Regions from separate parts of the Cupriavidus sp. YAF13 genome, predicted to be linked through region 4. Evidence: predicted binding sites of a transcription regulator. Region 4 holds the regulator's gene; each other region holds the start of a gene.
The links. Region 4 encodes sigma-54, which starts transcription at its own class of promoters, with help from an activator protein. Its sites were predicted from a motif close to TGGCANGNAANCTGCTTT; they were not measured.
Positions count from the first base shown of each region.

Region 1: the regulator sigma-54 is predicted to act here: its motif matches at 1,652-1,669, upstream of AB4061_RS18325 (ATP-NAD kinase family protein).
Region 2: the regulator sigma-54 is predicted to act here: its motif matches at 1,039-1,056, upstream of AB4061_RS00370 (pilin).
Region 3: the regulator sigma-54 is predicted to act here: its motif matches at 1,065-1,082, upstream of pqqA (pyrroloquinoline quinone precursor peptide PqqA).

Region 1 is NZ_JBFRDD010000021.1:86,509-89,712, forward strand. It holds gene AB4061_RS18320 (thiamine pyrophosphate-dependent dehydrogenase E1 component subunit alpha) at 1-481, opposite strand, end outside; gene AB4061_RS18325 (ATP-NAD kinase family protein) at 493-1,617, opposite strand; gene AB4061_RS18330 (sigma-54-dependent Fis family transcriptional regulator) at 1,879-3,204, opposite strand, start outside.
Region 2 is NZ_JBFRDD010000001.1:53,841-57,044, forward strand. It holds gene AB4061_RS00360 (hypothetical protein) at 1-407, shown strand, start outside; gene AB4061_RS00365 (lysozyme) at 407-868, shown strand; gene AB4061_RS00370 (pilin) at 1,104-1,568, shown strand; gene AB4061_RS00375 (pilin) at 1,604-2,074, shown strand; gene AB4061_RS00380 (hypothetical protein) at 2,174-2,410, shown strand; gene AB4061_RS00385 (hypothetical protein) at 2,661-2,936, opposite strand; gene AB4061_RS00390 (hypothetical protein) at 3,054-3,204, opposite strand, start outside.
Region 3 is NZ_JBFRDD010000008.1:60,756-63,959, forward strand. It holds gene AB4061_RS09205 (TonB-dependent receptor) at 1-809, shown strand, start outside; gene pqqA (pyrroloquinoline quinone precursor peptide PqqA) at 1,115-1,189, shown strand; gene pqqB (pyrroloquinoline quinone biosynthesis protein PqqB) at 1,270-2,184, shown strand; gene pqqC (pyrroloquinoline-quinone synthase PqqC) at 2,184-2,906, shown strand; gene pqqD (pyrroloquinoline quinone biosynthesis peptide chaperone PqqD) at 2,903-3,184, shown strand; gene pqqE (pyrroloquinoline quinone biosynthesis protein PqqE) at 3,156-3,204, shown strand, end outside.
Region 4 is NZ_JBFRDD010000006.1:140,802-144,005, reverse strand. It holds gene lptA (lipopolysaccharide transport periplasmic protein LptA) at 1-208, shown strand, start outside; gene lptB (LPS export ABC transporter ATP-binding protein) at 233-1,018, shown strand; gene AB4061_RS07460 (RNA polymerase factor sigma-54) at 1,154-2,629, shown strand; gene hpf (ribosome hibernation-promoting factor, HPF/YfiA family) at 2,679-3,029, shown strand.

The DNA.
Region 1 (3,204 bases), on a different contig from region 4:
TGGATGCGCCGTCACCGGCAAAGGTGATGCCGATCTCGCCCTTGCCGCGGAACTTGGCGGCCAGCGCGGCGCCGCAGACCAGCGGCGCGCCCGCGCCCAGGATGCCATTGGCGCCCATCATGCCCTTGGACAGATCGGCGATATGCATGGAGCCGCCCTTGCCGTTGCAGGAGCCACCCTTGCGCCCGTAGATCTCCTTCATCATCGCCACCGGGTCAACGCCCTTGGCAATGCAGTGGCCGTGGCCGCGGTGGGTGCTGGCGATGCGGTCGCCGTCGCCCAGGTGGTGCAGGATGCCGACCCCGGCGGCTTCCTCGCCGGCGTAGAGGTGGACGAAGCCGGGAATATCGCCGCGCCCGAAGTCCACGTGCAAGCGCTCTTCGAAATCGCGGATGGTGCGCATCCTGCGATAAACGGCGAGCAGTTCCTGCTTGTCGAGGGGCAGCGTGTTCCCGGTGGTACCGGATGCGTTGGCTGTCATGTCTGTCTCCTTCATGGTTTTGTGGTGGCGGTAGAAAGCTCGGTGAGTGGCTGGGGTGGGGAATGCTGCTGTCGCCGAGGTGGCGGCGCGCGCCCGCCGCGCATCAATCCGGCGGCGGCGGCGTAGCGCATGCAGGCCGCCACGTCGATGCTCAGGAAGGCGCGCTCGCGCAGCGTCACGGTGACCTCGTCCTGCGGGCCGAACACCAGCTCGCGCTCGCCGTCCAGCGCGACGATGCCGGCGCGCTGGCGCACGCGGTGCGCTACACCGTCGGTCAGGCGCTCCCAGCCCGCGATGGGCACCGCGCGCAGCAGGCCCGGCGCAATCGGCGCGCGCAGCGCGAAGCGGCCTTCGCCGGGCGCGGCCAGCTCGATCGCCAGGCCGCCGGGCTCATGCCTGCCCACGGGTTCCAGCAAGCCGCCGATGGCGGACAGGCCAATCGCCTGCGGATCGGCAAAGGACACGTAGACCGCGCCCAGTGTCTCGGTCTTCCACAAGGCGCGCGCGCCGATGAAATGCTCGTGGGCGATCACCGCGTCGACCAGCGCGATGTCGTGGCGCACCTCGCCTTCGCCGGCAATCGTGATGTCGAGCCGCTTGTTGGCGGCCAGCGCATGCGCGGCGGGAATGCGGCCGCTGGCAAACAGCCCCGTGGCCAGCCCGGTGATGGTGGGCTCGCGCATTTCGGGGTAGGCGTTGTTGGTGCCGGTGGAGATGCCGGCAATCGGCACGTTGCCGCATTCGCGCACCACCGCGCGGTGGGTGCCATCGCCACCGAGCACGATGATGGCGGCAACGCCCGCCTCGCGCAGCATGCGTGCGGCCAGGAAGGTGTCGTCGACGCGCGCGGTGACCGGCATGTCAAGGTATTCCACGTCCGGCAGCGCGGCGTCCGGCCCCTGGCGGCGCGACAGGTGGCGCGCCAGCAGCACGCGCATGCCCTCGCGGTCCGGCATCATCAGCACGCGACCGACCCCGCAGGCAGCCAGCGCGGCCAGCAGGCGCAGCACGATATTGACGCGGTCGGCCAGTTGCAGCGTGTTGGCGTTGGCGATCACGCGGCGGATATCGCGCGCGGAAATCGGGTTGGCGATGATGCCGACCAGTGGCCGGTCGGCCAGCGCTTGCTCACCCATGCCTGTCTCCTGTCTTTCTGGTTATGACAGGCATATCGCAATGGCCGTGCCACCCCGCATCGGCACGCCGGAGACGGCAAAAACTCGGGATTACCCCAGGAAAAGACGGGGCGCGCAGGGACTTTGCGGGCCGTGCGCACGCCGCAGCGTGACAGGTGTCACAGCATCACGTGTACAGGGGGGTGAACAGGTGTAGCGGGGATCTCGCGCCGGGCAGGGAAGGCGGCGCGGGCGAGCCGCGCCGCCATGCTTGCCGGCTGGCTAGTGCGCCGCGTCGCGCTGGTTGGGCGACGCGATGCCGTAGCGCGCCATGCGTCGGTACAGCGTCATCCTGCTCACGCCGATCTGGCGCGCCACCGCGCTCAGGTTCCAGCCAGCCGCGCGCAGGTATTGCATCAGCAGCATGCCTTCCGGCGGCAGCTGGTGCGGGTCGAAGCCGGGGGCCGGCAAGGCCGGCGCGCTGGCGGCCTCAGTGGCCGCGCTGCCCGGCGGGACGCTGGCGAAAACCGCAAGCAAGCCCTGCTGCGGCATCCCCTCGCCAATCCCCTCCGGGAGATCCTCCACCTCGATGTGGCCGTCGTCACAGACCGCCCGCGCGTACTCCAGCGCATTGCGCAGCTCCCGCAGGTTGCCGGGCCAGCGGTGCGCGTGCAGCCGCGCGCGCGCCGCGGGCGACAGGCTCACGGTAGCTGGCTTGCCGCCCGCGTCCAGCATCTTGCCGATCAGCCAGTCCAGGTCCGTGCGCTCACGCAGCGGCGGCAGCATCAGCCGCGCGCCGTTGAGCCGGTAGTACAAGTCCTCGCGAAAGCGCCCGCTGCTCACCAGCTGGTCTAGCGGATGGTGCGTGGCGGAAATCACGCGCAGGTTGACCGGCACCGGGCGCGCCGCACCGATGGCAAGCACCTCGCCCTCGGCCAGCACACGCAGCAGGCGCGATTGCAGCTCGCGCGGCATGTCGCCGATCTCGTCGAGAAACAGCGTGCCGTCGTCAGCCTCCTGGATCAGCCCGCGCTTGGGCCGCGAACCCGCGCCCGAAAAGCTGTTGGGCAGGTGGCCGAACAGTTCGCTCTCGATCAGGGATTCGGGAATCGCCGCGCAGTTCACCGCCACGAAGGGGCCGTCGCGGCGCGTGCTGGCCTGGTGCAGGGCCTTGGCCAGGTACTCCTTGCCGCTGCCGGTCTCGCCGTTGATCAGCAGGTTGATGGGCGAATCCACCAGCTTTGCGGCCCGCAGCAATTGCTGCTGCAATGCGGCATCGCCACCGCACAGTGCGGCCAGCGGCGCCTGCAGCGGCGTAGCCCGCTCGGCGGTATCGCGCGCGCGCTGCCAGCGCAGCGCCGGCGGCATCACGCTCAGGTAAAGCTGCGCGCCGGTGCGCGCCAGCGCCAGCGCGCGCTGCTCGCTGGGGCGCGAATGCATGAAGCGGCCCAGCTCATCGAGCCGCGCCTCGAACAGCGACTCGAACGGCATGCCAAGCAGCGGCGCGCCACCCGGTGCCACGCCCAGCTCGGCCTCCAGCATCTGCTGCGCGCGGCGGTTATGGCCAACGATGCGGCCCGACGCATCGAGCGCGAGCAGGTATTCCGG
Region 2 (3,204 bases), on a different contig from region 4:
AGGTGAGCTCATGGCTTACCGCGCGACAGGAACACCAGCAGGAGCTCGATCGCATGCGCCTGCAGGGCGAGCTAGACGCGGCGCAGCACGCACGCAACATGGAGGCGATCAAAGTTCAGGCGGATCTCGGTGTGAAGACGATCGCGGTGCAGGCGGAAGCCGATCTAGGGAAGATCGAAGCTAACGGCTGGCTCGAAGCGGTCAAATCAACCGGGCGCGCGATCGGCGTGGCCTGGGTTGATGCGTGGAACGCCTGCATCCGGCCGGCGGTGGCCACCTGGTCGGTTCTCATGATCTCGGGCAATTACTTCGAGTGGTGGAAGCTGGACGAGAACGGCTGGTCGGTGTGCGGCGCAGCGCTCGGTATCTACCTGGCCGACCGCGCGCTGTTCAAGCGGGGCAAGTGATGACGGGCGCCGAGTTCCGCGCGCTGGCAGTCAAGGTCGCCGCGGCGCTCGCCCGGCGCTTCGAGGGACTGTACCTGCGCCCCTACCTGTGCCCGGCCGGCGTGCCGACGATCGGGTACGGGGCGACCTACTACCTGGACGGGCGCCGGGTGACGCTCAGCGACCCCGCGATCACGCGGGCCACCGCCGAGGTGATGCTGCTGGACATGGTGCGGCGCGTCTACCTGCCGGCCGTGCTGAAACTGTGCCAGGGGGTCGATACGCCGGAGCGCCTGGCCGCGCTCATCGACTTCGCCTTCAACCTCGGCGCCGGCAACCTGCGCGCGAGCACGCTCCGCAGGCGGGTCAACGCGGGACGGTGGGACGATGTGCCGGCTGAGTTCCGCAAGTGGGTCCGCGGCGGCGGGCGCGTGCTGCGGGGCCTAGTGCGGCGGCGGGAGGCCGAGGTCGCTCTGATCTAGCTCGGCCAGGGCGCGATATTAAACCAGATACTATCTGACATAAAAGTGCCTTACTGCGCATGCCGGAATTCGTCACCAGGCTGACAAATTCTGTCACGCACACGGCGACACATTTGGTTACAGGTGACAAGATCTGTCACATATTCCATTGAATGTGGCACTTTGCGCACTGGCACGCAGCTTGCGTATTGGTTCAGTACAGCACATACGCTGTCCAAACATAAAGGGGTCAATCATGAAAGCAGCGCGGATGGGAATGAAAAAACGGGTACAGAAGGGCTTCACGCTGATCGAACTGATGATCGTGGTCGCGATCATCGGTATCTTGGCCGCAATCGCAATTCCTCAGTATCAGGACTATACGCAACGAAGCAAGGCTAATGGCGCTCTAGCCGGGTTGGAAAGTTTCAAAATGGCCATCGCGATGTGCTCACAGGAGATCGGTACGGTTACGGGGTGCAATGCCGGAACGAACAACATTCCTGCGATTCCGGCCGGCACTGCGGCGGACCCGCTGCCTAAGTATGTCACGGCCATTGCATCGGTGACCAATGGCGTCATCACGGCTACGCTGGAGGCTACCGATTCTGCTGGTGYTGCGGACGGCCTGGTTTTGACCCCTACGGTTTCTGCGACTAACGTAACTTGGGTCGCAACCGGAACTGCGTGCGACACAGGCAAGCGCGGTCTTAAGTGCTGATCCTGCTCTGAGCTAGATAGTACCGGGAGCGCGACATGCAACTAATACGTCATCATGCATTCACGCAATCCAGTAAGGGCTTCACGCTGATCGAGTTAATGATCGTGGTGGCAATTATCGGGATTCTGACGGCGATCGCGCTCCCCCAATATCAAGATTATTCGCAGCGAAGCAAAGCTCAAGGCGCCTTCAGTGCACTTGGTAGTTTCACGGCCGCCATCGCGATGTGCTCTCAGGAACTCGGTACGGTTACGGGATGCAGTGCTGGTACGAACAACATTCCCGCGATTCCAGCGGGTACCGCGGCGGACCCGCTTCCGAAGTATGTTACGGCCATTGCGTCGATTACCAACGGTGTCATCACTGCGACGCTAGAGGCAACGGATTCCACTGGCACGGCAGAGGCTTTGGTTCTGACCCCCGTTTCTGGTGCAAGCGGGAGCAATTTAACTTGGGTTGGAAGCGGCACCGCTTGCGATGGCGGTCTTCGTGGGCTCAAATGCTGAACCGGTGTTAAGTGCCCAAGAAATCACGATTGATTTTTTGGCGCACAATTGGTGCTAGAGTGGCAACATTGGTTGCCACATTTTATTTTGAGGTGATAGTTGTCCCTGCCCACCACCACAGAGATGATCGCATCGCTTGATGCAGAACTGGTGGATTTGCTTGGCGAGCGCATGCGGCTCGCAGCAACGCTGGCGACTGCACGCACGCAGGATGAGATAGAACAGGAAGTGCAACGGATGCGAACCCTATCGACGATCTACCGTGCGCCCCCCGATCTCGTGGAACAGATCGCTCGATTGCTCTTCGCGGCGGAGGCGCCGGCAGGCAAGGGCTGAATGCAAAAAGGCCCGCCATTGCATCACATACCTTCGAGGGGTTACGTTTTGCGGCGAGCCGCCGACGAATCGGCGCATGAAGTATCTCAAATGCGCGACAACCAGGCAAGCGTCAACCGGTCGATTGTGGCGCGGCGCACACAAGGTTAGGCGCAACAGGCGCGCTGGGAGGCGCCGGTTCCGCATCCATCAGCTCGGCCGGGTAGGGCCGCATGAAGCTGCGCGCCATAGACATCGCGCAGCAGCTCTCCTATCCGTTACGCCGGCGGCGCGCCTCGCGCTTCGACATCGGTGGCGCTCTGTCGAAGATCTCTTCCTGCCTGGCCGCGTCGTCCACCAGCCACGATTCCTTTTCCAGATCCCGACGCAGCGCAGCAAGGATGATGTGGAAGGCTGTCGCGGTCAGTTGGCTATCGTACAGCGGGAAGCAAGAGGCGAACTGGTTGGCGCGCCGGGCCAGCGCCTGCAGTCGCGCCACTTCCCACAATAGCCGACGGACCTCAGGCGTCCGGTTGCTCTCGTACATGGCGCGCATCTCCGCTTCGGTGAGCGCCGGCGGGTATCGAGGGTTGGCCTGCCGCGGTGCAGGATCGTTGAGGCCTCGTGCCCAGTCCCGGGGGACGTCTCGGGGATGCATGGCGCATCAGACCCGGGGGAAGCGAGCCCGCAGTGGAGGCTTCGTGACCGGCCGGGCCACTCTGAACCGATGGTGCTGCCCATCGGCGTCGAACGACAAGTACTCCGCGAGCCAGACCATTGCCTGGATGTGCCGCGTCTCAATGCCTTGGACGGTC
Region 3 (3,204 bases), on a different contig from region 4:
CCACGGTGCTGGAGCTGGGCTGCGCCGATCCGGCCCAGCCCTGCCGCCTGCCCGCCGGCCTGCAGGCCGACCCCTACCTCAAGCAGGTCGTGTCGCATTCCTACGAGGCGGGTGCGCGCTGGCGCCCGTCGAAGGACACCGAGGTGTCCGGCACGTTCTACCGCATCGACAACCACGACGACATCCTGTTCCTGCGTGCCCCCAACACCCAGCAGGGCTACTTCGCCAACTTCGACCGGACCCGCAACCAGGGCTTCGACCTCTCCGCGCGGCAGCGCCTGGGCGACTTCACGCTGCGCCTGGGCTACAGCTATCTGCAGGCCACCTACCAGGCCAACGGGCGGCTCGCGGTGGGAGAGCGCACCATCGACGTCAAGCCGGGCATGCGCCGGGCCGGCGTGCCGCGGCACACGATCAAGCTGGGCGTGGACTGGCAGGCGCTGGCCGGCCTGACCCTGGGCGCCGACCTGGTCGGCGTGTCCAGCAGCCCCACAAACGGCAACGAAGACGGCCTGCGCGCCGACCCGCAGCCCGGCAAGGCGCCCAAGTACGCGGACTGGAGCACGCCCGGGTACGCCACGGTGAACCTGCGGGCGTCCTACCGCGTCAACAAGCATTTCGAGATCTACGCGCGCGTGGCCAACCTGTTCGACCGCCGTTACGAGACCTACGGCCAGATCTCCAACGACCTGTTTCCCAACGGCAACTTGCTGCGCCCGCACGTGACGCCGGAAGACAACGCCAGCGCGCTGTTCGTCGCACCCGGCGCGCCGCGCAGCGCCTGGGTCGGGGTTGTGTACCGGATGTAGGCAGGCAGCCTGTTGCACATCCGGCCCGCGCTGTGGCAATGGCGTGACACTTTGCCCGCTCCCGCGAGCACTGACCGAGAGCCTCAGGCGGGGCGTTATGCAATGCTGCGGAGCAGCATGATGCCCGCCTGGCCTGCTAGACGGAACCAGGCAAGAGGCTGCACGGCAATTGGCTTCGCCCAACGGTCGGCGGCGGCGGCCGGGCATGCTTGTTGCAGCACCGATGCCGACGGCAAGCAAGCTTCGCCGTTACCTTTGCATGGACTATGCTGTACTTGCCTACCCCATCCTGAAAGGAGCCGCCAATGACCTGGACTACTCCCGCATACGTCGATATGCGGTTCGGATTCGAGATCACCATGTACATTGCCAACCGCTGACTGGGCGGACGGCTGGAATCCGGGAAAGCCCGCCGGCCGGCGGGCTTTTTCCTTGGCCCTGACTGGACAAACACCAGGCCATGACAACACTTCGGGTACTGGGATCGGCTGCCGGCGGCGGCTTTCCCCAATGGAACTGCAACTGCTTCAACTGCGACGGGCTGCGTCGCGGCACCATTGCCGCCACCGCACGTACGCAATCCTCGATCGCGCTATCCGAGGACGGCGTGCAATGGTTGCTGGTCAACGCCTCGCCCGACATCCTGGCGCAGATCCGCGCCACCCCGGCGCTACAGCCGGCCCGCGCGGCGCGCGACACCGGGATCGCCGCCGTCTTGCTGATGGACGCGCAGATCGACCATGTCACTGGCCTGCTGATGCTGCGCGAGCACAGTAGCGCGCTGCCGGTCTACGCCACGGCCCCGGTGCTGAAGGACCTGAGCGAAGGTTTTCCGTTGTCCCGCATCCTGTCCCACTACTGCAACCTGGAAACCCATCCGCTGCCCCTGGACGCAAGCCCCTTCACCGTGCCGCCGCTCGCGGGGCTCACCTTGCACGCCATCGCGCTGGACAGCAAGCCGCCGCCCTACTCCCCCAACCGCGCCGCGCCGCAGCATGGCGACAATATCGGCCTGCGCATCGTCTGCGCCAGCGGCAAGCGCGTGTTCTATGCGCCCGGGCTGGGCAGCATCGAGCCGCATGTGCGCGCGGAGCTGGCCCAGGCCGACGTGATCCTGGTCGATGGCACCTTCTGGACCGACGATGAAATGCGGCGGCTCGGCCTGTCGTCCAAACTGGCCCGCGATATGGGCCACCTGGCGCAGTCCGGCCCGCACGGCATGATTGCCGCGCTGGACGAAGCGCCAGCGGCACGCAAGATCCTGATTCATATCAACAACACCAACCCGATCCTGGTGGAAGACTCGCAGCCGCGCAGCGAACTGGCCGCGCACGGGATCGAGGTGGCCTATGACGGCATGGAGATCGCCCTGTGATGCCCGTACCACACCCCCAACCCGTCCCGCCAGCGATTCCCGACGGCGAGCGCGCGGCCTTCGAAGCGCGGCTACGCGCTCTGGAATCGCGCTACCACATCCATCACCCCTTCAACCGGCGCATGGCGAGCGGGCAATGCTCACGCGAACAGATCCAGGGCTGGGTAGCCAACCGCTTCTACTACCAGATCAATATCCCGCTCAAGGACGCCGCCATCCTCTCGAATTGCCCCGAACGCGAAACGCGGCGCGAGTGGGTGATCCGCATTCTCGACCACGACGGCACCGCCACCGAGCCCGGCGGCATCGAAGCCTGGAGCCGCCTCGGCCAAGCCGTGGGGCTGACGCGCGAGGCGCTGTGGTCCCAGCAACTGGTGCTGCCCGGGGTGCGCTTCGCGGTGGACGCTTACGTCAACTTCGCGCGGCGTGCGCCGTGGCAGGAAGCGGTGTGCTCGTCGCTCACCGAGATGTTCGCCCCCGCCATCCACAAGGAACGGCTGGCCGGCTGGCCGGAGCATTACCCGTGGATCGACGCAGAGGGACTCAGCTATTTCCGTTCGCGCATCCCGCTGGCGCAGCGCGATGTCGACCATGGCCTGCGCGTCACGCTGGACTATTTCCGCACGCCGGCCGAACAGCAGCGCGCCACGGAAATCCTGCAGTTCAAGCTCGACATCCTATGGTCGATGCTGGACGCCATCGAAAAGGCGTATCCCGTATGAACTCCCCTGCCAAGCCCGACACCGTAGCCGCCACGCCGCGGCTGGACCCGCTCTACCGCCTGCAGTGGGAAGAGGCCCAGAAAGCCTGGGTGCTGCTCTATCCTGAAGGCATGGTCAAGCTGAACGACAGCGCGGCCGCCATCCTGCAGCGCTGCGACGGCACCCATACGCTCGACATGCTGATCGACGAACTCCAGACGTCCTTCGGCGTGCAGGGCATTGCCACCGAGGTACACACCTTTGTCAAACATGCCTGCGAACGCGGCTGGCTCGTCTGAGCCGGGCCTGCCCACCGCCA
Region 4 (3,204 bases):
GCTGGTCGACGAGATCCGCGGCGCGGTGATCACCTATGACAGCCGCAACGAGTTCTACACGGCCAGCGGCGGCGCCGAGAACGCGACCGCGGGCAGCCCGTCGGGCCGCGTGCGCGCCGTGCTGTCGCCGCGCCAGGAGCAGCCCGCCAGCGGTGCCGCAGCCAACCCGCTGCCGCTCAAGCCGGCCACGGCTCCCGTCAACCCCTGACCCACGGATTCTGACTTCACCTTCATGACCGCTACCCAAACCGCACCGTCCCAGCCCGCCACCCTGAAGGACAGCAGCACGCTGGTCGTGCGCCACCTGAAGAAGCGCTACGGCTCGCGCACCGTGGTCAAGGACGTGTCGCTCGACGTGAAGAGCGGCGAGGTGGTCGGCTTGCTGGGCCCCAACGGCGCGGGCAAGACCACGTCGTTCTACATGATCGTGGGGCTGGTGGCGCTGGACGAGGGCGATATCGTGCTCGACGACAAGCACATCAGCGGCCTGGCCATCCATGAGCGAGCGCGCATGGGCCTGTCCTACCTGCCGCAGGAAGCCTCGGTGTTCCGCAAGCTCAATGTGCAGGAGAACATCCGCGCGGTGCTGGAGCTGCAGCTCAACGATGGCAAACCCCTGGGCAAGGCCGAGATCGAGCGCCGGCTGGACACCCTGCTGGATGACCTGCAGATTGCCCACCTGCGCGACAACCCGGCGCTATCGCTGTCCGGCGGCGAGCGCCGCCGCGTGGAAATCGCCCGCGCGCTGGCCTCCGCGCCGCGCTTCATCCTGCTCGACGAGCCCTTCGCCGGTGTCGACCCGATCGCGGTAGGCGAAATCCAGCGCATCGTCAGCTTCCTCAAGGCACGCAATATCGGCGTGCTGATCACCGACCACAACGTGCGCGAGACGCTGGGCATCTGCGACCACGCCTACATCATCAGCGAAGGCGCGGTGCTGGCGTCCGGGCAGCCTGAGGACATCATCGCCAACGAGTCGGTGCGCAAGGTCTACCTGGGCGAGAACTTCCGCATGTAAGGGCGCGTGGCGCCTGCCGCGCATCGGCCCCCGGGCGGCTTCGGTGTCGCCTTTTATCCTTCAAACGATCATAGCGACACCAGCGATAGCAATTTCCGTTCCATCAGTACGGAAGTTGAGCATAAAATAGGTCGCATGAAACCGTCGCTACAGCTCCGCCTCTCGCAGCATCTCGCGCTTACGCCGCAACTCCAGCAGTCGATCCGGCTGCTGCAACTGTCCACGCTTGAACTGCAGCAGGAAGTGGAACAGGCGCTGACCGAGAACCCCTTGCTCGAGCGTGAGAACGACTGGCTGGACAGCCCGTTGCGCGTGTCTTCGGACGGCTCGGTGAACCTGCAGAGCGCGCCCGCGCCGGCGCCCGCCGATGGCCAGGGCACCAGCGAGAACCGCCCGGATGGCGCCCCCGAAGCCGACGACAGCTACTCCGACAGCAACGAGGATTACGGCAGCGACTGGAGCCTGGACGACTTCGCCCGCCGCCCGCAAGGCGAAGACGACGAAAAGACCCCGATGCAGCTGCGCGACGCCGAGCCCACGCTGCGTGAACACCTCATGGAACAGCTGGCGCCGCTCAAGATTTCCCTGCGCGACAAGGGGCTGGCTATCTTTCTGGTCGAATCCCTGGACGATGATGGCTACCTGAGCACGACGCTCGAGGAAATCTGCAGCGAGCTGCCGGAGGAGCTCGAGTTCGAGGTCGACGAGATCCAGGCTGTGCTCACGCTGCTGCAGAGCTTCGATCCGCCGGGCGTCGGGGCACGCAACGCCGCCGAGTGCCTGGCGCTGCAATTGCGCAGGCTCAAGCATCCGCAGCGCGAACTGGCGCTGAGCATCGTCACCAACCACCTCGAGCTGCTGGCGGTGCGCGATTACACGCGCCTTAAAAAGGCGCTGCAAGTGGACGAGCCGGAACTCAAGGCCGCCCATGAACTGATCCGCTCGCTCGCGCCCTATCCCGGCCATGCCTACAGCCGGCCAGAAGCGGATTTCGTGGTGCCCGATGTTTTTGTTCGAAAGTTGAGCGGCGGATGGATCGCCCACCTAAACCCGGATGTGATGCCGCGGCTACGCATCAACGACATGTACGCGCAGATTTTGCGCGGTGCAAAAGGCGATGCAGGCGCGGCCGGATTGCAGCAAAAGCTGCAGGAAGCACGCTGGTTGATCAAGAATATCCAGCAAAGGTTCGACACGATATTGCGCGTCGCACAAGCCATTGTCGAACGTCAAAAGAACTTCTTCACCCACGGTGAAATTGCGATGCGCCCCTTGGTTTTGCGGGAGATTGCCGATACACTGGGTTTACACGAGTCCACCATCTCTCGGGTGACTACCAATAAATACATGGCAACGCCGATGGGGACTTTCGAGCTGAAGTATTTTTTCGGCTCTCACATATCCACAGAAACCGGCGGCGCGGCCTCATCAACGGCAATCCGTGCGTTGATCAAGCAATTGATAGGAGCCGAAGACGCTAGGAACCCCTTGTCCGACAGCCGGATTGCCGAATTGCTCGGCGAGCAAGGCTTTGTGGTAGCACGGCGTACCGTTGCCAAATACCGCGAAGCGCTCAAGATTCCCGCGGTCAATCTCCGTAAGACTTTGTAGCCGAGCTGCATCGCCTGCCTGATGCAGCTCTTTCAGAAGGAGAAACGCTATGAACTTCAAGATCAGTGGACACCACTTGGACATCACGCCCCCTCTGCGTGAGTACGTGGAAACGAAACTGGAGCGTATCGTCAGGCATTTCGATCAAGTCATTGGCGTAAGTGTGCTGCTCTCTGTCGACAATACAAAAGAAAAGGACCGGCGGCAGTACGCGGAAATCAATCTACATCTCAAGGGCAAGGACATCTTTGTCGAAGCGCATCATGAAGACCTGTATGCCGCTATCGACGCACTGGTCGACAAGCTCGACCGGCAGGTGATTCGCCACAAGGATCGCGTGCAGAGCCACGACCGTGAAGCGGTCAAGTATCAGATGGCCGCATCGCAGATGCAGCAATGACCGTGCCTGACGGCCCACATACCGGGCCGTCGGTGTCAGTCCCTTGAAAAATGGAATCAAGCCGCGCCCAGAGCGCGGCTTTTTCATTGCGGCCTACCCAATCGGGGCACACAGGGGATTCCGCAACGCATATGTACCGGTGTATGCTGTGCAATACATAGTTGACTGGCCTAGC